Regions from separate parts of the Microbacterium sp. MPR-TSA4 genome, predicted to be linked through region 1. Evidence: predicted binding sites of a transcription regulator. Region 1 holds the regulator's gene; the other holds the start of a gene.
The links. Region 1 encodes HspR, which represses chaperone genes until heat shock. Its sites were predicted from a motif close to AAGTTGAGTCNNNNNGACTCAACTT; they were not measured.

Region 1 (15,983 bases):
CCAGCAGCTGACGCCCCAACTGCGCACCGCACGGGCGATGATGCCGATCGAGTACGACGACACCGAGAGCTTCCGCGGCACCTACCTCGGCGTCGGCGAGCGGCTCGTCATGCCGACGCCCCCGACGCGCGAGGGGGGCACGACGCCGCCGCCGTTCGCGACCTACACGTGGGACACGGGCACGCACCTGGTCACCGTCACGGCGACCGGCGGAGACCGCGAGCGGTTCGGCACGGTGGTGCCGGCCGTCGACGACCTCGCGCGGTCGCTGCGGGTCGTGGACGACCTGTCGGTCGGCGAGAGCGCCACGGTGCTCCGCATCGACCCGGCATGATCGCGCTGGAGCCGGCGGACGGGCCGGCCGACCCGCCGTCCTCGCGCCCGCACACGGGGGTGCTGGGCGGCGGGGTGTTCCGCTACCGGTTCCGTCCGGCCGACGGCGTCGTCACCGTGGTGGTGCCGGGACTCGACGAGGTCGCGTGCACGGACGACACCGTGCTGCACTGGGCCTTCTACGCCGACGGGGATGCCGCCGTGCACGCCCCGTGGGCCGCGCTGGCGGTGACCGTCGACGCCCGCAGCGGCGAGGACCGGCTGAGCGTTGACCCCCGTGTGCGTGATCGATACGACTTCCCGATCGCCGCGGAGGCGCAGTTCGCGGCCCGGTGGAGCCTGCCCGAGCAGTGGAATGCCGACAGTGTCGGCCTGGCGCCGTTCGCCGGACGCACGGCGGCGGTCGAGGTGATTCTGGGCGCGCCGGGCCTGACCGGCGTCGACGAGGTCAGCGGCTACGTCGAGGTGCGCGTCGAGCGGATGCCGCACGGGGACCGTTCCCCCGCCGAACGCGTCGACACGCGTCGTGGTTCGCACGCGGGCGACCGGTTCTCGCGGGGGAACACGATCCCGGCCGTCGCCGTCCCGCACGGGTTCACCTTCCTCGTCCCGGCCACCGATGCCCGCGACCAGCGCTGGCCCTACCGCCCCTTCGTGCACGACGACGATGCGGGACGGCGCCTGGAGGCGGTGCAGTTCTCCCACCAGCCGAGTCCGTGGATCGGCGACCGCGGGGTGCTCCAGATGATGCCGTTCGACGGCTCCCCCGCCTCCGCCCCGGCCCGCCGGCGGCGATGGATCGCGCCGGGCTCGGAGCGCGCGCACCCGCATGTGTGGATGGCGAGCCTCGACGGCGGCCTGCGCGTGGAGGCGACGGCGACCGACCACGTGGGGCTCTTCCGGGTGCGCGCGCCGCGCACCGATGGGGACGTCGGACTCGTGATCGACCAGCCGGGTCGCCACGGCGCCCTGACCGCGACGGCGGACGCCGTGCACGGCTGGGTCGGCGAGGGCGATGCCGAGTGGGGAAACGGCGGCCGGACGTTCTTCGTGGGCGTCGTGCGGACGACATCCGGGCGGGCGGGCCGCCTCGACGACGACGGACGCGGCGACCGGGCCGGCTTCGTCGCGGGCCGCGGCGAGCTGGAGCTGCGCATCGCGATCTCGTTCGTCTCGCTGGCGCAGGCTCGCCGCTCCCTCGCGCTGGAGGCGCCGGAGCACCTCTCCTTCGATCAGCTGCGCGAGCGCACCCACGCCGCCTGGAACACCGTCGTCGATCGCGTGCGGATCCCCGACCTGCCGGCATCCGAGCGCCCGTTCCGCGGGCTCGCGCACGACGACTCCCGCGCGCAGCTGGCCTCGGCGCTGTACCGGCTGCACCTGTATCCGAACGCGGCCCACGAGAACGCGGGCACGGCGGAGCAGCCCGCACCGGTGTACGCCGACCCGTTCGTCCCGTCCGGCCCGCACTCGGCCGAGGCGACCGGCGCGCCGGTCGTGGCGGGACGCCTCGCCGTCAACAACGGCTACTGGGACACCTACCGCACCGCCTGGCCGCTGTTCTCGCTCGTCGACCCGGACGGGGCGCGACGACTGCTGGACGGCATCCTCGAGCAGCAGCGGCGCACCGGGTGGATGCCGCGGTGGTCGGCGCCCGGATACGTCGACGCGATGGTCGGCACCTCCAGCGATCAGATCCTCGCGGACGGCGAGCGCTGGGGGCTGCTGGACGATGCGGAGGCGGCGTTCGCCTCGGGGTGGCGCAACGCCGGGGAGCGCGCACCGGACGCGCGCCGCGGACGCAAGGGCATCGGCCGCGGCCGCTTCCTCGGCTACATCCCCCGCGACACGCACGAGGGCATGAGCTGGAGCGTGGAGAACGCGATCAGCGACGCCGCGCTCGCCCGGCTCGCCCGGCGGCTCGCGGCGCGGACCCCGGAGCCGTCGGCATCCCGCTACGACGCCCTCGCCCGCTGGCTCGCCAACCGCTCGCTCTCCTACCGGCAGCTCTTCGACCCCGCCGTGGGCTTCTTCCGGGGGCGGGACGCCGACGGCGCGTTCCCGGGCGGGCGATTCGATCCGCGCGTCTGGGGCGGGGACTACGTCGAGACGAACGCGTGGGGCATGTCGGTCAGCGCGGTGCACGATCCGGCGGGGCTGGCGCAGCTGTACGGCGGACCGCGGGGACTGCGCACCCACCTCGATCGGCTGTTCGCGGAGCCGGAGACGGCCGACCGGGCCCACGCCGGCTCCTACCACCAGGTCATCCACGAGCAGCGCGAGGCCCGGGCGCTGCGCAGCGGGATGTGCGCCGTCTCGAACCAGCCCGCGCACCACATCCCGTACATGTACACCGCGAGCGACGAGCCCTGGCGGGCGGGTGGGGTGGCGCACGGACTCGCGCGCCGGCTGTTCACCGGCGGCCACATCGGCCAGGGCTTCCCGGGCGACGAGGACAACGGCGAGATGAGCGCGTGGTGGCTCTGGGCGGCGCTCGGCCTCTACCCGCTCGACCCCGCCTCGGGCGCGCTCGTCATCGGCTCGCCGCTCTTCGACGACATCTCCGTGGCGCGCTCCGACGGCTCGCGCCTGCGCATCCGCACGCGGCGGAGCGGTCCGGACGCCCACGTGCTGCGCTCGGCACGGGTGAACGGGATGCCGCTCGGCGCGCCGACGCTGCCGGTCGAGGTGCTCGCGGGCGACGTCGAGCTGGAGCTGGATGTCGGCGAGGTCCCGGAGGGAGCGCTCTGGACGGCGCCGACGCCGCCGGCCGCGCCCTGGCACCGTGATCTCACGGGCACCGCCGGGCGCGCCCTCCGCTCCCGCGGGGTCTGGTTCGCCGGACGACTCTTCGACGACGGCGCGGCGCGCGGCGACCGCGGCGTGCGTCTGCGCACCGGGGCGTGGGCCGGGTGGGCGTTCCCGGCGACGACCGTCGTGACCGATGCGACGGTGACCGCGGTCGGCGCGGTCGAGGCCGACGCTCTGCAGTGGGAGGCGAGCGAGGATGCCGTGTCGTGGCGGCCCGTCGCGGTGACCGCACCGACGGCCCTGGCCCCCGACCGGACCACCCCGTTCCGCTTCGCCGAGCGGGTGCACGCCCGCTTCCTCCGGGTGCGCGCCCGCCAGTCGGTGCGGCTGCGGCAGATCGAGCTGTTCGACCTGGGCGACGCGCGCTGACGCGCCTGCAGACGGCCGCTAGGGTGGCCGCATGAGCGAGAGGGAGCGCCGCCGGCGGCCGCTGTCGCCGCGTGTGCTGCGGTGGGAGGACCGGACGGCCTGGCCGATGTTCGCCCTGTCGCTGGTGTTCTTCGCGGCGTGGGTCTGGAGCCTGGCGGACACGAAGCTGACCGTGCACCAGCAGAACCTCCTGGTGGGACTGATCGGCGTCCTGTGGATCGTGTTCATCGCCGACATCGTGGTGCGCCTCGCGATCTGCGGGTCGCCGCGCGAGTTTCTGCGCACACGATGGTTCGAAGCGGTCGCGCTGGTGATCGTCTACTTGCGTCCGTTCGTGATCCTCGCCTACCTGTGGCGGCTGCCGTGGTTCCGCGCCAGCGCCTCGCGGCAGCGGCTGCGCCTGGTGATCCTCGTCTCGATCTTCACGCTGCTGTTCGTGTTCACGGCGTCGACGCTCGTGTGGCTCGCCGAGCGGCAGGACGCCCACGCGAACATCGTCAACCTGGGCGATGCGATCTGGTGGGGCTTCTCGACCCTGGCGACGGTCGGCTACGGCGACTTCGTCCCGGTGACACCGCTCGGTCGGACGATCGCCGTGGGGCTCATGATGGGAGGGCTCATCGTGTTGGGTGTCACCAGCGCCACGGTGATCTCCGCGCTCACCGACCAGATGCACCGGGTGGGCCAGCGTCTCCAGCACGAACGCGCGCTCGACGCCGCCCGCGGCTCGACGCCGGGGGACGCCGACGATTCGATGCCATCATGAGCGCATGACCCTCGCTTCCTGGACAGCGCCCACGAGCCGGCAGAGCGCGCACGAGGAAGGCCGCCGCGAGCGCCGACGCTTCCCCCGGAGGATGCTGGCCGAACTGCCGACGCACCGGCGCGACCCCCTCGGCATCCTCTCCGCCCAGAACGCCGCCCGCGTCCCGGAGCTCGTGCCGCTGCGCGACGAGCGCATGTCGGCCAGCCCGTTCGCGTTCTATCGCGGCACCGCGGCGCTCATGGCGGACGACCTCGCGGCGGGGCCGACCAGCGGCATCCTCGTCGCGTCGTGCGGCGACGCCCACGTCGCCAACTTCGGCTTCTACGCCTCGCCCCAGCGCACGCTGGTGTTCGATCTCAACGACTTCGACGAGTCGGCATGGGCCAGCTGGGAGTGGGACCTCAAGCGCCTGGTCGCCAGCATCGTCGTCGCCGGTCAGGCGACCGGACGCGACGACGCCGTCACCGCGGATGCCGCGCGCGCCGCGGTCGTGCGCTACGCGCGGGCCCTCGCCGTCGGTGACACCACGACACCGCTCGCGCGGTTCTACCAGCACTTCGACGCCGCGGGCGGCCTGATCGGCGGCGACAAGGCGTCGCGGAAGGTGCTGCGTGCGGCGATCGCGGACGCCGAGAAGCGCACCGGCGACAAGGCCGTGCGCAAGATGACCGCCCTCGATCCCGACGGCCGGCTGCGCTTCGTGGAACAGCCGCCGACGATGACCCACGTCACCGACGAGATCGTCGCCGCGGTGGATGCCTCCCTCGCCCAGTACATCGCGACCACCCGCGCCGATGTGCAGCTCGTCCTGTCGCACTACTCGCTGTCGGACGTCGTGCGACGCGTCGTCGGCGTGGGCAGCGTGGGCACGCGCTGCTACGTGGCCGTGTTCGTCGACGGCGACGGGGCCGCCCTGCTCATGCAGGTGAAGGAGGCCGGCCGCAGCGTGCTCGAGGAGTACGGGGGCGCCGCGCAGCCCGCCGAGCTCGCCTCGTTCGTGGCGAGCCACGGGCAGGGCGGCCGGGTCGTCGCCCTGCAGCGGATCCTGCAGGGCTCGTCCGACCCGTTCCTCGGCCACTTCCGCGGCGCGAGCACCGACTACTACGTGCGCCAGTTCCGCGACATGAAGGGCGGGATCGACGCGGAGACGCTCGAGGACGCGCCCTTCCGGCTCTACGCCCAGGCGTGCGCCACGGTGCTGGCGCGCGCCCACGGCCAATCCCCGAACGCGGCGCGCGTGGTCGGGTACCTCGGCTCGGGGCGGGCCGCCGCGGAGTCCATCGTGGAGTGGGCGTACGGATACGCGGCGCTCTCCCGCACCGACTACGGCGCCTTCGTCGACGCCGTCGGCGCCCGCACCGTCTAGTCGCCGCTACTGCTCGGGATCGGCGTCCGCCGCGGGCAGCGGTCGCCACAGGACGACTTCCGTCGCCCGGCGCACGCGCGTGCCGTGGCGGAGGGTCACGACCGACCCCGTCGCCCCCGCCGCGAAGACGCGGGAGCGACGGGCGAGCTCCTCCTGTAGCCGCTGCTCCAGCTCGGCGACGCGTCGGCGCAGGCCGCGCGCCTCGTTCTCGAGCTCGATCAGCCGCGAGATGGCCGGCAGGCTCATGCCCTCGGCCGAGAGCGCGGCCACCTCGCGCAACTGCTTGACGTGACGCAGCGAGTAGCGCCGCGACCCGCCCTGGGTGCGGCCGGGGACCACCAGCCCCAGCCGGTCGTACTGGCGGAGGGTCTGCGGGTGCATGCCGGCGAGCTCGGCGGCGACGGCGATCGCGAAGATCGGGGCCTCCTCGTCGGGCTGCTCGTCGCTCATCGTCACTCCCGGGCCTTGGCCATGAGGTCGGCGCGCGGATTCTCCTTCGGCTCCAGCTCGTGGAAGCGCTCCAGCGCCTCCTTCGCCTGGTCGTCCAGGTGCGCCGGGACGGCGACCTGGACCTCGGCGAGCAGATCGCCCGTGCCCTTCGCGGTGTGGACCCCTCGGCCCTTGACCCGCAGCACGCGACCCGACGGGGTGCCGGGCGCGACGCGGAGCTTCACGGGATCGCCGCCGAGCGTCGGCACCTCGATCGTCGCCCCCAGCGCCGCCTCCGTGAAGGTCACCGGGACGGTCACGCGCAGGTTGAGCCCGTCACGCGTGAACACCGGATGCGGCCGCACGGTGACGCTCACGACGACATCGCCCGCCTCGCCGCCGTCGGGCGACGGCCGTCCGCGTCCGCGCAGCCGGATCTTCTGGCCGTCGGAGACCCCGGCCGGGATCTTCACCTTGAACGGCTTGCCGTCCTCGCCGGCGAGCGTGATGGTCTCGCCCTTGACGGCGGTCTGGAAGTCCAGCGTGGTGCGCGCGGTGACGTCGGCACCGCGCTGCGGACCGCCGTAGCCGCGGAATCCGCCGGTCGACTGACCGAAGCGTCCCGAGCCGAAGCCGCCGCCCTGGCCGAACATCGAGAACAGGTCGTCGAAGTCGGCCGACTGCGCCGATCCGCGCGACTGGCCGAAACGGCTGAAGACGTCCTCGAACCCACCGGCACCCGCGCCGGGCGCCTGGAAGCGTGCGCCTCCGGCGCCCATCGCGCGGATCTGGTCGTACTCCTCGCGCTGGGCCTTGTCGGAGAGCACGGCGTACGCCTCGCTCATCTCCTTGAACTTCGCCTCTTTCGCCGGGTCTCCCTGCGTGGAGTCCGGGTGGTAGGTGCGCGCGAGCTTGCGGTACGCCTTCTTCAGGTCGGCCTCGGACACGTCCTTGGAGACGCCCAAGACCTTGTAGAAGTCCTTGTCGAACCAATCCTGACTGGCCATGGACACCTCCTCCCGTCAGTCGGCGGAACCGGCGACGACGACCTTGGCCGGTCGCAGTTCGATCGTGCCCAGGCGGTAGCCGACCTCGACGACATCGAGGATGGTGCCGTCCTCGACCCCGCCGGGGTTCGGGGCGTGGAAGATCGCCTCGTGCTGCTGCGGGTCGAAGGCCTCGCCGGCGACGCCGTAGGTCTCCACCCCGAGGCGGGCGACGACGGCGCGCAGCTTCTCGGCGATCGCCAGCAGCGGCGAGCCCTCGACCAGATCGCCGTGCTTCTCGGCACGGTCGAGGTCGTCGAGCACCGGCAGCAGTCCCTTGGCGACCGAGCCCTTCGCGCGGGCGATCTCCACCTCGCGCTGCTCCTCGGTGCGCCGTCGGTAGTTGGCGTACTCGGCCTGCACCCGCTTGAGATCCAGCAGCAGGTCGCGGTCCTCGGGGGATGCCTCCGCCACCGCGGCCTCGTCCGTCTGCGCCGTGTCGAGGATGTCGTCGACGGTCAGCGCGTCGCCGTCATCCGCGGCCCCCTGCGAGTCGGGGCCGGAGGCGTGCGCCTCCGACCCCTCGTCACCGGGGACTTCGTCGATCGGCTCTTCGAAGTCCTTGTTCGTCATGGCTCGATTCTCTTACTTCTTCTCGTCCTCGTCGTCGACGACCTCGGCGTCGATCACGTCCTCCTCGGGGTTCGGCACGCTGCCGTTGCCCGGGTCGGCCACCGTGGGGTCGCCCTGCTCGCCCGCCGCCTGCGCCGAAGCGTAGATGGCCTCGCCGAGCTGCTGCTGCGACGCGTTGAGCTTGTCGAACGCATTCTTCACGGCATCCTCGTCGTCACCGGCGAGCGCGGTCTTCAGCGCGTCGACGTCGGCCTGGACGGAGGTCTTCACCTCGGCGGGGAGCTTGTCCTCGTTGTCCTTGATGAGCTTCTCGATCGAGTACGAGAGGGTCTCGGCCTGGTTGCGGACCTCGGCGGCCTCGCGGCGCTTCTTGTCCTCGGCGGCGTGCTCCTCGGCCTCGCGCACCATGCGCTCGATGTCGTCCTTGGGCAGCGACGAGCCGCCGGTGATCGTCATCGACTGCTCCTTGCCGGTGCCCTTGTCCTTAGCGGACACGTGCACGATGCCGTTGGCGTCGATGTCGAAGGTGACCTCGATCTGCGGGATGCCGCGGGGAGCCGGCGCGATGCCGGTCAGCTCGAACGTGCCCAGCGGCTTGTTGTCGCGGGTGAAGTCGCGCTCGCCCTGGAAGACCTGGATCGCGACCGACGGCTGGTTGTCGTCGGCGGTCGTGAAGGTCTCGCTGCGCTTGGTCGGGATGGCCGTGTTGCGCTCGATGAGCTTGGTCATGATGCCGCCCTTGGTCTCGATGCCGAGGCTCAGGGGGGTGACGTCGATGAGCAGCACGTCCTTGCGCTCACCCTTGAGGACACCGGCCTGCAGGGCGGCGCCGACGGCGACGACCTCGTCCGGGTTGACGCCCTTGTTGGGCTCCTTGCCGCCGGTGAGCTGCTTGACCAGCTCGGTGACCTGCGGCATGCGGGTCGATCCGCCGACGAGCACGACGTGGTCGATGTCGCCGACCTTGATGCCGGCCTCGGCGATGACGTCGTTGAACGGCTTCTTCGTGCGGTCGAGGAGGTCCTTGGTGAGGTCCTCGAACTTGGCGCGGGTGAGGGTCTCCGACAGCGACACGGGGCCCGAGTCCGTCAGCGACAGGTAGGGCAGGTTGATCGAGGTGCTCGTCGAGCTCGACAGCTCCTTCTTGGCCTGCTCGGCCGCCTCCTTCAGACGCTGCAGCGCGATCTTGTCGCCCGAGACGTCGACGCCGGTGGTGTCCTTGAACTGCTTGATGAGGTAGTCGACGACGCGCTGGTCCCAGTCGTCGCCGCCGAGGCGGTTGTCACCGGCGGTGGCGCGCACCTGGATCGTGGAGAAGTCGTCGTCCTTGCCCACCTCGAGCAGGGACACGTCGAACGTGCCGCCACCGAGGTCGAAGACGAGGATGAGCTCGTCCTCCTTGCCCTTGTCCAGGCCGTAGGCGAGAGCGGCGGCGGTGGGCTCGTTGATGATGCGCAGGACGTTGAGGCCCGCGATCTCACCGGCATCCTTCGTCGCCTGACGCTCGGCGTCGTTGAAGTACGCGGGGACGGTGATGACGGCGTCGGTGACGCTGTCGCCCAGGTACTCCTCGGCGTCGCGCTTGAGCTTCTGGAGGATGCGCGCGGAGATCTCCTGCGGGGTGTACTGCTTGCCGTCGATCGACTGGGTCTTCCAGTCGGTGCCCATGTGCCGCTTGACCGACGAGAGCGTGCGGTCGACGTTGGTGACGGCCTGGCGCTTGGCGGTCTCGCCGACGAGCACCTCGCCGTCCTTGGTGAAGGCCACGACCGACGGGGTCGTGCGGAAGCCCTCGGCGTTGGCGATGACCTTCGGCTCGCCGCCCTCGAGGACGGAGACGACGGAGTTCGTCGTCCCGAGGTCGATACCCACTGCACGTGCCATTGTGTTCCCTTTCGTGAAACGGATCTGAGGAAGTCTGCGGGGTTGAGTCCTACCGGCTCAACTTCGATGTGTTCCACGATAGCCCCGGCATCCACGGCTGTCAAACCCAAGTTGATATGAATCGGCTCAACTTTCGCGACGGATGCCGGGAGTAACGTGACCTGCACGCGCGATGACGCGCCACCCGGTGTTCACCGAAGGGACATACCGTGACGAACATGTCACTGCCCGACCAGCCCGCCCCGCCGGCACCCCTCGCCCGCTCGACCGGTCGTGGCGCCGTGCTCGCGTGGGGGCTGTGGGACTGGGGATCGGCCTCGATCAACGCCGTCGCCACCTCGTTCGTGTTCACCGTGTACCTCACCGGCAGCGCCTTCGGTGACGCGGCGAGCACGTCGCAAGCCCTGTCGCTGGCCCTCACCCTCGCCGGCCTGGTGGTGCTCATCACGGCGCCCATCACAGGACAACGCTCGGACGCCTCGGCGCACCGCAAGCGGTGGCTCGCCATCAACACGGGCGTCGTCGTGCTCATGCTGGCGCTGATGATCTTCGTCCGCGAAGACACCGCCTACCTGTGGTTCGGGCTCACGCTGCTCGCGGTCGGCACCATCTTCTACGAGCTGGCGAGCGTGAACTACAACGCGATGCTCTCCCAGATCTCCACGCCGCGCACGGTGGGCAAGGTCTCCGGCTTCGGCTGGGGGATGGGCTACCTGGGGGGCATCGTGCTGCTGCTCGTGCTCTACTTCGGGCTCATCAAGCCCGACGTAGGACTGTTCGGCGTCACGGGGGCCGACGGCATGGCCGTGCGCGTGTCGATGCTCCTCGCCGCGATCTGGTTCGCTCTGTCGGCCCTCCCCCTGCTGTTCGCGGTGCCGGAGAACACGCCGTCCACGCCCGGCGCGGCGCGCATCGGCTTCTTCGCCTCCTACCGGGTGCTCTTCGGGACGGTCGCCTCGCTGTGGCGCGAGAGCCGTCCGACCGTCTGGTTCCTCCTCGCCAGCGCGATCTTCCGCGACGGACTCACGGGCGTCTTCACCTTCGTCGGAGTGCTGGCGACCGGCACATTCGGGCTCACCGCCGCGGACGTGCTCATCTTCGCCATCGCCGCCAACGTCGTGGCGGGCATCGTGACCATGGCGTCGGGCTTCTTCGACGACCGGTTCGGACCGAAACCGGTCATGATCGTCTCGCTCGTCGCGCTCGTGGTCGGCGGCATCCTGATCTTCGTGCTCCACGACGGAGGGCCTGCCGTGTTCTGGGGCCTCGGTCTCGCGATGGCGATGTTCGTCGGCCCCGCCCAGTCCGCGTCGCGTACGTTCCTGGCCCGCAGCATCCCCACCGGTCGCGAGGGAGAGGTGTTCGGCCTCTATGCGACGACCGGCCGCGCCGCCGTCTTCCTCGCCCCGATGATGTTCGGCGTCTTCGTCACGCTCGGAGGCGATCAGTACTGGGGCGTGCTCGGGCTCGTCGCCGTGCTGCTCGTGGGGCTGGCACTGCTGATCCCCGTGCGTCCGCCCGCCCGCTGATCACGCCGCCCGGTCGCTGAGCGAGCGCAGCGAGTCGAAACGCGGCTCCCGCGCCGATAGATGCCGAGCCGCGCTCAGTCGCGGCGCGGGCGCCGCTCGCCGCGGTCGACACGCTCGCCCCGTTCGGGACGCTTGGCGGAGCGCTGGAAGCGGTCGGGCTTGATCTCGATGAGGCGGCCGCTGATCCGCGTGCCCTCGAGCCGCTGGAGCGTGTCGCGGGGGAGGTCGGCGGGCAGCTCCACGAGCGAGAAGTCGGGACGGATCTGAATCGCGCCGAAGTCCTCGCGACGCAGGCCGCCCTCGTTCGCGAGCGCACCGACGATCTGGCGCGGCTCGACCTTGTGACGGCGCCCGACCTCGATGCGGTACGTGGCGGTGGGTCCGCCGCTGCGCTCACGCCGGGGCCGGTCGCCGCGGTCACCGCGGTCACCGTCACGGACGGGACGGTCGCCGCGGTCCGCGCGCTCGCGGCGCGGCTCGGGGGCGTCCGCATCCAGCAGCAGCGGGGTCTCACCCTGCGCGACGACGGCGAGCGCGGCGGCGACATCCGCCTCGGGCACGTCGTGGTGCGTGACGTAGTGGTTGATGATGTCGCGGAAGCGGTCGATGCGCTCGGTCTCGGCCAGCGCCGCCGTGATCGCGTCGTCGAAGCGGGTGAGGCGCGTCGCGTTGACGTCCTCGGCGCTCGGCAGCGACATCTCGGTGAGGGGCTGGCGCGTCGCCTTCTCGATGGAGGCGAGCATCCGGCGCTCGCGCGGCGTGACGAAGCTGATCGCGTCGCCCGAGCGGCCGGCGCGGCCGGTGCGGCCGATGCGGTGGACGTACGACTCGGTGTCGATGGGCAGATCGAAGTTGACGACGTGGCTGATCCGCTCGACGTCGAGACCGCGGGCGGCGACGTCGGTGGCGACGAGGATGTCGAGCTTGCCGTCCTTGAGCTGGTTGACGGTGCGCTCGCGCTGCACCTGCGCGACGTCGCCGTTGATGGCGGCCGCGGCGTATCCGCGCGCCCGCAGCTTCTCGGCGAGGGTCTCGGTCTCGTTCTTCGTGCGGGTGAAGACGATCATGCCCTCGAAGTTCTCGACCTCGAGGATGCGGGTGAGCGCGTCGACCTTCTGCGGGTACGACACGATCAGGTAGCGCTGGGTGATGTTGGTCGCGGTCGAGGTCTTCGCCTTGACGTTGATCTCTTCGGCATCCTTCAGATACGTGCCGGCGAGGCGACGGATCTGCGCGGGCATCGTCGCGGAGAACAGCGCGACCTGCTTGCCCGCGGGGGTGTCGGCGAGGATCGTCTCGACGTCCTCGGCGAAGCCCATCTTCAGCATCTCGTCGGCCTCGTCGAGCACGAGGAACCGCAGCTCGGAGAGGTCGAGGGTGCCCTTGTCGAGGTGGTCCATGATGCGACCGGGGGTGCCGACGACGATGTGCACGCCGCGGCGGAGCGCCGACAGCTGCTGCCCGTAGCCCTGGCCGCCGTAGACGGGCAGCACGTGCACGCCGCGGAGGTGACCGGCGTAGGACTCGAACGCCTCGCACACCTGCAGGGCGAGCTCGCGGGTCGGCGCGAGCACGAGCGCCTGCGGCGTCTTCTGCGACAGGTCGAGCTGCGAGAGGATCGGCAGCGCGAACGCGGCCGTCTTGCCGGTGCCGGTCTGCGCGGTGCCGAGCACGTCGCGGCCCGCGAGCAGCGGCGGGATCGTCGCGGCCTGGATGGCCGACGGCGTCTCGTAGCCGACGTCCTTCAGCGCCTTGAGCACCGCGGCGTCGAGGCCGAGGTCGGCGAATCCGGGCGCCGCCGGAGCCTCGGCGGAGTCGGCGATGCGGGTGTCGGGCGCGGGAGCGGCCTCGACGGGATCGGTGGAGCTGTCAGAGGCCATGTGACCACGGTAGTCGCCCGGCGCCGTCACCACCCCATCGAGCCGGGCACTCCCTTGAACGGCCCGACGACGTTCGCCGTCACCCACCCGCCGTAGAACCCTCCCGGCTGCGGGGTGACGACCTCCCCGTCGACGGTGCACGCGTCCATCGGGGCGGCGTAGACGGCCACCCGATCGCGCAGGATGCCGTAGCCCGCCGAGGGCTGCGGATAGTTCCAGGCCGCCCCCGGACGGGTGAGGCCGCCGCCCACCACGTCGAGGTAGCGGGCGGCACCCTTGAACTCGCAGAACGAGGAGCCTTCGGCATCCACCAGCGCACCCGGGGCGAAGTCGGCGATCGGCAGGTAGTAGACCGGCGGATGACTGGTCTCGAGCACGCGCACCGCGTCACGCGTGTCGGCGATCAGCTCACCGCCGAGGCGGATCGTCACCCGTGCCGCGACCGGCTCGACGCGGGGCGGGCGGGGGTAGTCCCACACCGACTCCTGCCCGGGAGCCGGCGTTTCGGGGAGAGGGCGGGGCATGCGCCCACTGTACGTGCGTCGGTGTTGACTGGACGCATGACCGTGATGCCGATGTTTCCTCTCGGGGCGGTGCTCTTCCCCCACACGCCCCTGCCGCTGCGGGTGCTCGAGCCGCGGTATCTGCAGCTGATGGGCGAGCTGCTCGACAGCGACGACCCGCAGTTCGGTGTCGTGCTGATCGAGCGCGGACACGAGACCGGCGGCGGCGATCAGCGGTCCGACATCGGCACGCTGGCGCGCCTGGTCAACGTCGCGGCCGGGGCGGACGCTCTGCAGGTGGTCGCCGTCGGCACCGACCGGTTCACCGTCGACGGGTGGCTCGACGACGCCCCCTACCCGCGGGCGGAGGTGTCCCGGCGGGATCCGCTGGTGTGGAACGACGCGCTGACACCGCTGCGCACCGAGGCCGAGGCGATCGTGCGGCGGGTGCTCGGCCGGTTCCCCGACGCGCCGTGGGGAGCGCACATCGAGCTGTCGTCCGACCCGGTGGCCGCGGTGTGGCAGATCGCCGCGATCGCCCCGCTGGTGGAGTACGACCAGCAGCGGCTCCTGCGGGCGACGACGATGGGCGGCCTGCTGCAGCAGATCATCGATCTGACGCTCGAGGTCGACGAGATCTGGCCCGCCGACGACTGACGACGGCGCTCAGCCTCGCGGCCAGGCGGCGGCGAGCTTCGTGAGCAGTCGGGCGAGGTCGGCGCGTTCGGTCTCGCTGAAGTCCGCGAGGGCGGCGGCGAGGTGCTCCCGGCGCCGTCCGCGGAACCCCGTCGCGACCCGCTCCCCCGTCGGCGTGAGCGCGATGCGCGTGCGACGGGCGTCGTCGGGATCGGCCTCGCGCCGCACCAGACCCATCTCGACGCTCTGCTGCACCAGCCGCGACGCCCGCGGCTGATCCACTCCGATGGCCTCGCCGAGCTCGCTCACGCTGAGCGGGTGGGATGCCGCGTGCAGCGCTTCGATCAACCGCAGCCGCGCCGGGCCGCCCATGCGGATCGCGGGGCCGCCCTCTCGGGCGCCGGGCCAGGACGGCGGCGTCCCGACGTCGTGATGACCGCCGTGGCGACCGCGTCCGCCCCTCATCCAGGGCGGGCCGCCCACTCCCTCCTCCGCGCCCGGGGGACGCCCGTGACGGTCACCGCCGCCGGGGCCCGGACCCCGCCCGCGCAGGCGGCCGAGGGCGGCATCGATGGCATCGAGGTCGGCGTCGGAGGGTGAGGAGTCGGCATCCGGCATACCTCGAATTTACATGTCTCTTGACATGTTCCGGCATTGCATGTCACACTGCATGTACATGCACATTGACATGCAAATGGATCGCACCCGCGATCCCTCACGAAAGGACCTCCCATGGAGAACCTCACAGACATCCCCGAAACCACCCCCGCCGTCCCCAACCAGCGCGCCTTCGCCCGCGAGGTGCGCAGGGTCGCTCGTGCCCTCCGGCAGGAGCGCGCCGCCGCGTTCACGGCGGACGACATCGGCCCGCGCGAGGCGCGACTGCTGCACCTGCTCGCCTCCGATCGCGCCGCCGACCTGCCGGAGCACCTGCCGCACGGCGGCAAGCGCCTTCGCCGACTGGCCGAGCGCGGCTGGGCGACCGAGACCGACGGCACCTGGACGCTGACCGAGGCCGGCCGCGCTGCCGCCCAGCGACTCACCCAGCACCTCACCCACCGCAGGGAGGAGATCGGAACCCGCCTCGCCGCGGCCGTGTCGGCCGACGAGCTCGCGTCCGCCACGACGACCCTCGAGGCCGTCGCCCGTGCGCTCGGCGCTCCGGACGGCGACGGCCCGGAGGGCCATCCCCGACACCGCCGCCACGGCTTCGGCCCCGGCGCGCACGGCTTCGGACCGGGCGCGCACGGCCGGGGCCGGGCTCATCACGGCGAGGGCTGCCGCGACCACGCACCGCGTCAGCGCGACGCGGAGAGCGCGTACGAGCGCGGCTTCGCCGCCGGTTTCAGCGAGGGCCGCACCGCCGCCGGCGCGTGAGCCCGTCCCGAACCGGCGCGCGCCCGTCCCGAACTCCTCCGATCGACGCCCTCACCGTCGCCGCAGCCCCGCGTCCACGCGGTTCCTGCGGCGGCACGGGACGCCATTGGAGGAGTCCGGGACCGGGACCGGGCGCCCCGCGCGTCAGCGCGGCGTGCGCCGCCACCAGGACGGCATCCGGACACCCTGCTCGTTGCCGCTCTCGACGTCGAGTCCGTAGTGCTCACCGACGTAGTCGACGAGCTGGGCACGCTCCGCCCGGTCGTAGACGCGCCGCTCCCGGCGGAAGGCGATGACGGTCGACCAGCACATGAGCAGCATGACCACGCTGAACGGCAGCGCGATCGTGATCGCCGCGGTCTGCAGCGCCGACAGCCCGCCGGCGAGGAGCAGCGCGATCGCGAGCGCCGCCGTGGCGAGCGTGAAGAACACCCGCACCCACCGCTTCGGCTCCGCGTCGCCGCCGGTCGCCAGCATCCCC
Region 2 (8,120 bases), on a different contig from region 1:
ACGGCGCGCAGCACGTCGGGCATCTGATCGCGCGGCAGGAAGAGGCCGCCCAGCAGCAGCTGCGGGAAGACGAGCACGGGCATGAACTGCACGGCCTGGAACTCCGTGCGCGCGAACGCGCTGGCGAGCAGGCCGAACGCCGTCCCCATCAGGGCGTCCACCACCGCGACCAGGCCGAGCTGCCAGATCTCGCCGTCCACCTCCAGCCCGCACACCACGACGGCGAAGGCGACCGTGACGACGGCCTGCAGGAGCGCAACGAGCCCGAAGGCGAGCGCGTAGCCGAGGATGACGTCGGCTTTGGCGATCGGCGTCGTCATCAACCGTTCCAGCGTGCCGCCGCGACGCTCGCGCAGCGTCGTGATCGAGGTGACCAGGAACATCACGATGAACGGGAAGACCGCCAGGATGCCGCCGCCGAACTGCGCGAAGACCCCCTCTCGGTCGGAGAAGATCCAGGCGAACAGCCCCACGAGCAGCGCCGGGGCGGCCAGCATGAGCAAGATCGAGCGGGGATCGTGGCGCAGCTGGCGCAGGACGCGCGCCGTCGTCGCGCCCACACGGCGCGCGTTCACGGCATCCCCCCGTCGCCCGCCGCGCGCACGAGCGCGAGGAACGCCGCGTCGGGATCGGTGGTCCCGGTCGCCGCGAGGAACCGCTCCGGCGTGGAGTGCGCCAGCACCCGCCCCTCCCGCAGCAGCACGATCTCGTCGCAGCGCAACGCCTCGTCCATCACGTGGCTCGACACGAGCAGCGTGGCACCGGCATCCGCGAGGGAACGGAAGATGCCCCACAGCGTCTCGCGCAGCAGCGGGTCCAGGCCCACGGTCGGCTCATCGAGCACGAGGAGGTCGGGCGCGCCGAGCATCGCGACCGCGAGCGAGACGCGTCCGCGCTGGCCTCCCGAAAGGGAGCCCACCAGCCGGCGCTGCTGCGGCCGCAGCCCGACGTCGTCGAGGACGCGCGAGACGTCGCCGCGCGTCGCACCGAGGACCGCCGCGAAGTACTCCAGGTTCTGGGCGACGGTGAGATCGTCGTAGACCGACGCCCCCTGACTGTCATACGCCACGCGGTGGCGCAGCGGCCGCGATCCGGCCGGCGCGCCGAGCACCGTCACCGTGCCCGCCGCGAGGCGTTGCACCCCGACGATCGCACGCATGAGCGTCGTCTTGCCGCTGCCGCTCGGCCCGAGCAGCCCCGTGATCCGCCCCGCGGCGATGTCGAGGTCGAGCCCGTCGAACACCGCGTCGCGTCCGCGCCGCACCACGAGGCCGCGGACGACCACGGCCGGGGCGGACGCTGCGGCCGGGGCGGACGACACCTCGGGAATGCTCGTCATGGGGGCATTATCCGCCTCAGGAGGCGCGCGCGGGGTTCGTGGCCTTGCCGTCCAGCCACAGCGTGTCGCTCGCATCGCTGTGGGTCGACGCGGTGCCCACATGGGTCGACGCGATCTTCGGGCCCTTCGTGATCACGTGCACGAGAGCCATCGCATGCCCGCGGCCGAGGCCGTACTCGTCGGCGAGCCACGCGACGATCTCCCCGGCCTTCGTGCCGGGGCCGAAGCCCTTCTGCGTCGCCTGCTCCACGAACTGGCGCGGGGTGAGCCCGGTCTTGTCCTCGATGTTGTCGAGATATGCCTGAAACGACATCCGTTTCCCTTCCGGCGGTGCCTCCGCCTCGTGTTCAGCTCTACCAGCGATTGCGGACATCCTCGGCGAAGCCCTCGATGCCGTCGAAGTCGATGACCCCGCCCTCCACGGCGACGCGTCCCGACCACCGGCCGAAGCACTGGTCGGTGCGCGAGGCGACGACCCCGAGGCTGGTCGCCGACCGCTTGTCGAACGCGGGCTCGAACACCGCGTCGAGACCGCCGCCGCGCACCCGCCACGGACGCAGCGGCGTGGCGAGGTCGTAGTCCCAGGCGACGGGGACGGAGATCTTGTGCAGCACGCCGTCGACGACCACGCCGTTCTCTGTCGCCCCCGTCCCATCGGTCCAGCGCCCGCCCACCTGGATGCCGAACGTCCGGCCGTCGGCGAGCAGACCCGACCCGGCGCCCCAGTTCCACGCGACGTCGTACGGCCAGCGGCCCCGCCCGTGATCCAGGACCGCCCACGATCCGGCCGGCACGTCGTGATCGATCCCGTCGAGGGTGAGCGTGCCGGATGCCGGCAGCGCGACGTCCTTCACGGTGTACTGGAAGCGTCGGGACGACCACGGCACCACGACGGCGAGCAGGTCATGGCCGGGCGGCCGGGTCACGGTGATGTCGAACGACGCGGCGGGGATCTCCGCGTGCAGCCGCCAGAGCTGCCCGCGCTCGGCGGGCGCGATGGTCGCCGCGAAGTCGCGATGACGGGCGATCGTGATGCCCGTGCCGAGCGAGCCGGGCAGCGACACCTCGCGCGAGGGCAGGACGGTGGCGTTGCGGGACCACGTGCGTCCGGTGGCACGGTCGCGGATCCACACTTCGTGGACCGCGGCGTAGTCGAGCGACGACACGGTCAGCGACACGATGTGCGTGGGCGTGATGACGTTCCAGTACTCCCACCGCTTGTTGCGACCCCACGACCGCACGAACCGGCCGCGCCCCCGGCCGATGCCGTCGGTGTCGACGAGGGGCCTCCGGCTGAACCCGATCGCGGCCGGGTTCAGCCGGCCGTCGGGGCGCGTGAGGGAGACGGGTGCGGTGAGCTCGCGCTCGTGCGCGGCGGGGAGGTCGGGCATCGGCATCCTTGCTGACGTTCCGGGTCGGGTGCTTCGACACTAGCGCTGTCGACGCGAACCGCCCCGGTCCGAGGCGGACGCGGGGCGGTTCGGGCGGTGGCGCAGGGCGCCGACGGTCACGGCTCGACGGGCTGCGGCTCCTGCGCCGACGCGTGGGCCTGGATCGTGGGCGCGCCGCCGTCGGCGACGACCTGGACCTTGCGCGGCTTGGCCTTCTCGCTCACGGGGATCGTCACGGTGAGCACGCCGTTGCTGTAGGTCGCGGCGATGCCGTCGGTGTCGATGCCCTGGCCGAGGTTGAGCTGGCGCAGGAAGCTCGCGGTCTCGCGCTCGCGCGTGATCCACTTCACTCCCTCGCCCTCGGTGAGGGTGCGCTCGGCGCGGATCGTCAGCAGCTGGCCGTCCACGTCGATGTCGACCGAGCCCGGATCGATGCCCGGCAGGTCGGCGCTCAGCACGTAGTGGTCGCCGTCGCGGTAGAGGTCCATCGGCATCCGGCGCGGTCCGCGGCGCGTGTCGAAGAGGCCCGACGCGATGCGGTCGAGGTCACGGAACGGGTCATACGTGGCCATTGTTCTCTCCTGTTCGTGTATGGCTCTGTGAGTTCTGAAAGTTGAGCCTCGTCGACTCAACTAGCTTCAGATTAGCACTCACCCCAGGAGAGTGCCAACGGTTCACGCACAGCGAACCCTCCGACCTGCCCGGGCTCAGTTGACGCACGAGCCGGAAACCACGCCACCGTTTCCGGCGTCGGCGCGAACTCGCCGGGCAGCGCCCTCCTCCTCCCCAGACGGCGCACCCGCGCACGTTCTCCACGGGGCCTCGCGGCGCGGCGCGCGACGGCAGCGAATGCGCCCACGCTGAGGGGATGCCGCGCCCACCACGCCCGCTTCCGTCGACTCTGCCCCAGGTCTTCACCGCCGCCGATGCGGCGGCGGCGGGCGTCTCCCGCGGACGACTCGCGGCGCGCGACCTGGACGCACCCTTCCGCGGTGTCCGCCTCCGGCGTGAGGCAGACGACGCGGCGACGCTCGGCGAGGACGCCCCGGACGAGATCGCGCGGCGCGCCATCCTGCGTCGCGTCCGCGCGCACGTGCTGGTGCTTCCGCCCCACGCGTTCTACATCGGAACGACGGCGCTCGCGATCCACGGACTCCCCCTCCTCGACGCGGATGCCGCGGCATCCGCCGACCTCGACGTCGCCGTGCCCGCGCCGCACCGTGCGCTCCGGCGGACGGGCATCGCCGCCGTGCAGGTCGCGCCGATGCTCGTCCACTCCACGGTCCGGGCCGGAGTTCCCGTCGCGACGCTCGGCTCCACCTGGGCGATGCTCGCCCGTGAGCACTCGACACGCGATCTGGTGGTCATCGGCGACGCGATCATCCGCGTGCCCCGCGACGGATGGGGGCGGCGTGTGCCCGAACGCCAGCTCGCCAGGCCCGAGAACCTGGATGCGGCCGTCGCCGCAGGACGCCGACAGGGAATCGGGAAGCTCCGGGCAGCACTCCCCCTGCTGCGCACGGGCAGCATGTCGCCGCTCGAGACCGACTGGCGACTGTCGCTCATCGGGACCGGCCTGCCGGAGCCCGAGCTCGACGTCGAGGTGCGCACCTCGGACGGGCGATTGCTCGGCATCAGCGACGGCGCGTTCCGGGCTCACCAGGTCGCCGTCGAGATCGAGGGTGATCACCACCGCACCTCGCGTCGCCAGTGGGCGCGGGACCTCCAGAAGTACGCCGACTACGCGAACCTCGGCTGGGACGTCGTACGCCTGACCTCCGCGCACATCCGTCAGGATCCGTCCTGCGGCGCGGCACTGGTGCGCGCCGCCCTCGCGCGCCGCGCCGCGCCTGAGTGACCGGCCGCTCGGTGGGCCCGTTCGCCAGAAATGGCAGCGCGGTTTGCGGCGCGAGCGCCAACCGAACCGCGGCTGCGAGCCGGTGCTCAGCACTCCACGACGTTGACGGCGAGACCGCCCTCGCTCGTCTCCTTGTACTTCGTCGACATGTCGATGCCGGTCTGGCGCATCGTTTCGACGACGGCGTCCAGCGGCACGTAGTGGGTGCCGTCGCCGCGCAGCGCGAGACGCGCCGCCGTCACGGCGGTGGAGGCCGCGATGGCGTTGCGCTCGATGCAGGGGATCTGGACGAGCCCGCCGACGGGGTCGCAGGTGAGGCCCAGATGATGCTCCATCGCGATCTCCGCGGCGTTCTCGATCTGACGGTTCGTCCCGCCCATCACGGCCGTCAGCCCGCCGGCCGCCATCGCGCACGCCGAGCCGACCTCGGCCTGGCATCCGCCCTCCGCACCCGAGATCGACGCGTTCGCCTTGAACAGCGAGCCCAGCGCCGTCGCCGTCAGCAGGAACCGACGGATGCCGCGGCGCCGGTTCGCCTCGGCGAGCGCCTCGGCCGAGGCCGCGACCGCCTCCGGCGCGGGATCGGTCTCGCCGTGCAGGCCGAGCAGCGCCGAGCCGACCAGCTCCCCGTACGGGGTGACGGCGTTCGCGGCGCCGATCCCCGAGTCGGCGAGGAAGCGCCACCAGTACATCGCGACGGCGGGCAGGATGCCGGCCGCACCGTTGGTCGGCGCCGTCACGACCCGTCCGCCCGCGGCGTTCTCCTCGTTGACGGCGAGGGCGAACGCGCCCAGCCATTCCCCGGGCAGCTCCCGCCCCGACGCGGCGACCTCCTCCAGCTGCGCCCGGATCGCTCCGGCGCGCCGCTTCACCTTGAGCATGCCGGGGAGCACGCCCTCGGCGTGCAGCCCCGCGTCGACGCACGCGGCCATCGCGTCCCAGATCGCGTCGAGGCCGGCGGCGACCTCCTCCTCTGATTGCAGCGCCTCCTCGTTGCGTCGGGCGACCTCCGCGATCGTCAGACCGTACTCGTCGCAGACGTCCAGCAGCTGCGCCGCCGTGGAGAAGGGCAGGGGCGAGGATGCCGCGGACACGGCCGCCTCCTCGCCCTCGCGGCGGATGAACCCGCCGCCGATCGAGTAATAGGTGTCCTCGCACACCGCCGCTCCCGCGGCATCCCGCGCGACCAGCGTCATCGCGTTCGGGTGACCGGGAAGGCGCGTGCGCGGCGCGAGCACGATGTCGGCGCGCGCGAACGCGACGGCGAGACGTCCGTCGAGCAGCAGGTCCGCCCCGTCCGTCCATCCCGACCACGCGCCGCGCACGAGAGCCGGATCGACCGTCTCGGGCTCGTGCCCCTGCAGCCCCGCCACGACGGCGTCGGGTGTGCCGTGACCGATGCCGGTGGCGCCGAGGGAGCCGTACAGCGCGCACTCGACCCGGACGATCCCGGCTCCCGTCGCGGCGGCGCGATCGGCCGCGCGGCGCGCGAAGTCGCGGGCCGCGCGCAGCGGACCCACCGTGTGGGAGCTCGAGGGGCCCACCCCGATGGAGAACAACTCGAACGCCGAGACGTACGCACTCACGCTCCGAGCCTACGCGCCGGTTACGCTGAGAACTCGGAGGGGGCACCATGACCGCACTGACGAGGCCGGAGGTCGACCTCCGCGCCGCGCTCGAGGCCTGCGAGGGCGCGGGACGCGTCGACGAGGGGTTCCTCTCCCGCGTCGATGCCCAGTTCCCCCGCCTGCACGAGCTCTTCACCCGCCTGTACGGCGATCGCGCCGACGGCCAGGAGCAGCTCGCGGCGACCGTGGCCGCGGCATCCGCGTCGTGGAACGCACGCCCGCTCGATCTCAAGGTGCGCGACGCGCAGCGCGAGGCCGACCCCGAGTGGTTCCAGTCCGAGCGGATGCTGGGCGGCGTCTGCTACGTCGACCGCTACGCCGGCAACCTCGCCGGCATCCGCGACCAGATCCCGTACTTCCGCGAGCTAGGACTGACCTATCTGCACCTCATGCCGCTGTTCGACGCCCCCGACGGCGATAACGACGGCGGCTACGCGGTCTCGAGCTACCGGCGCGTCAACCCGAGCCTGGGCACGATGCAGCAGCTCACCGAGCTGGCGGCCGATCTGCGGCTGGCGGGCATCTCGCTCGTGCTGGACTTCATCTTCAACCACACCAGCGACGAGCACGAGTGGGCACGCAAGGCCGTCGCCGGCGACCCCGAGTACGCCGACTTCTACCTGATCTTCCCCGACCGCGAGATGCCCGACGCGTACGAGCGCACGACGCGGGAGATCTTCCCCGACGACCACCGCGGCTCGTTCGTACCGCTGGAGGACGGCCGCTGGATCTGGTCGACGTTCTACCACTACCAGTGGGACCTCAACTACGCGAACCCCGCCGTCTTCCGGGCGATGGCGGGTGAGATGCTCTTCCTCGCGAACCAGGGCGTCGAGGTGCTGCGCATGGACGCCGTCGCCTTCATCTGGAAGCGGCTCGGCACCTCGTGCGAGTCGCTGCCCGAAGCGCACCTGCTGCTGCAGGCGTTCAACGCGGTGCTGGCGATGGCCGCTCCGGGCATGGTGTTCAAGTCGGAGGCGATCGTCCACCCCGACGAGGTCGTCAGCTACATCTCGCCCGACGAGTGCGAGCTGTCGTACAACCCGCTGCAGATGGCGCTGACGTGGGAGGCGCTGGCCACCCGCGACGGACGACTGCTGCAGCAGGCGCTGGATCGTCGCCACGCCCTGGCGCCGGGCACGGCCTGGGTGAACTACGTGCGCAGCCACGACGACATCGGGTGGACCTTCGCCGACGAGGATGCCGCGGAGCTCGGCATCGACGGCTACGCGCACCGGCAGTTCCTCAACCGCTTCTACACCGGACGCCACGAGGGCACCTTCGCGCGCGGCGTCGCCTTCCAGGAGAACCCCGCCACGGGGGATGCCCGGGTGACCGGGACCACCGCGTCACTCGCGGGCGTCGAGGCGGGCGATCCCGGCGGCGAGGACCGGGTCGTCCTCGCCCACGCCCTGGCGCTGTCGACCGGCGGCATCCCGCTGCTGTATCTCGGCGACGAGGTCGCGCAGCTCAACGACTACACCTACGCCGACGACCCGGTGCGCCGCGGCGACACCCGGTGGGTGCACCGCGGCAACCGTCCCCGCGACGCGTACGCCCACCGCGGCGACGACACCACGGCCGCCGGCCGCGTCTTCCACCGCCTCACGAAGCTCATCTCCGTGCGCCGGCAGTCGCCGGAGCTCGCCGGCAACGCCCTCCTCCCCTTCCACACCCCGCACGCCGCCGTCGTCGGCTACCAGCGGCCGGGCGCCGAGACGCGCATGCTGGTGCTGGCGAACGTGGGGGATGCCGAGGTCACCATCGACCCGCTGACCCTGTCGGGTTTCGAACGGACCGCGTTCGACCCGGTGCACGACGTCGAGGTCGACCTCGACGAGGGCGTCGCCCTCCGCCCCCACGGCTTCGTGTGGCTGCGGGTCCGCCCCGTCTGAGGCGTCAGC

Region 2: a site for HspR is predicted at 3,341-3,365, ahead of AC1Q49_RS02545 (Hsp20/alpha crystallin family protein). Genes of this name have one in related genera too.

Annotation. Positions count from the first base shown of each region.
Region 1 is NZ_JBXAFF010000004.1:86,586-102,568, reverse strand. Features, by position in the region: gene AC1Q49_RS04035 (hypothetical protein) at 1-334, shown strand, start outside; gene AC1Q49_RS04030 (GH92 family glycosyl hydrolase) at 331-3,513, shown strand; gene AC1Q49_RS04025 (potassium channel family protein) at 3,545-4,279, shown strand; gene AC1Q49_RS04020 (DUF2252 domain-containing protein) at 4,284-5,645, shown strand; gene AC1Q49_RS04015 (heat shock protein transcriptional repressor HspR) at 5,652-6,095, opposite strand; gene AC1Q49_RS04010 (DnaJ C-terminal domain-containing protein) at 6,098-7,081, opposite strand; gene AC1Q49_RS04005 (nucleotide exchange factor GrpE) at 7,097-7,693, opposite strand; gene dnaK (molecular chaperone DnaK) at 7,706-9,577, opposite strand; gene AC1Q49_RS03995 (MFS transporter) at 9,796-11,106, shown strand; gene AC1Q49_RS03990 (DEAD/DEAH box helicase) at 11,181-12,986, opposite strand; gene AC1Q49_RS03985 (DUF427 domain-containing protein) at 13,013-13,510, opposite strand; gene AC1Q49_RS03980 (LON peptidase substrate-binding domain-containing protein) at 13,547-14,146, shown strand; gene AC1Q49_RS03975 (MarR family winged helix-turn-helix transcriptional regulator) at 14,156-14,743, opposite strand; gene AC1Q49_RS03970 (hypothetical protein) at 14,858-15,502, shown strand; gene AC1Q49_RS03965 (BCCT family transporter) at 15,647-15,983, opposite strand, start outside.
Region 2 is NZ_JBXAFF010000003.1:176-8,295, forward strand. Features, by position in the region: gene AC1Q49_RS02525 (ABC transporter permease) at 1-575, opposite strand, end outside; gene AC1Q49_RS02530 (ABC transporter ATP-binding protein) at 572-1,339, opposite strand; gene AC1Q49_RS02535 (DUF4287 domain-containing protein) at 1,356-1,652, opposite strand; gene AC1Q49_RS02540 (DUF2804 domain-containing protein) at 1,693-2,730, opposite strand; gene AC1Q49_RS02545 (Hsp20/alpha crystallin family protein) at 2,847-3,302, opposite strand; gene AC1Q49_RS02550 (putative endonuclease domain-containing protein) at 3,599-4,588, shown strand; gene AC1Q49_RS02555 (L-serine ammonia-lyase, iron-sulfur-dependent, subunit alpha) at 4,675-6,174, opposite strand; gene AC1Q49_RS02560 (alpha-amylase family protein) at 6,222-8,111, shown strand.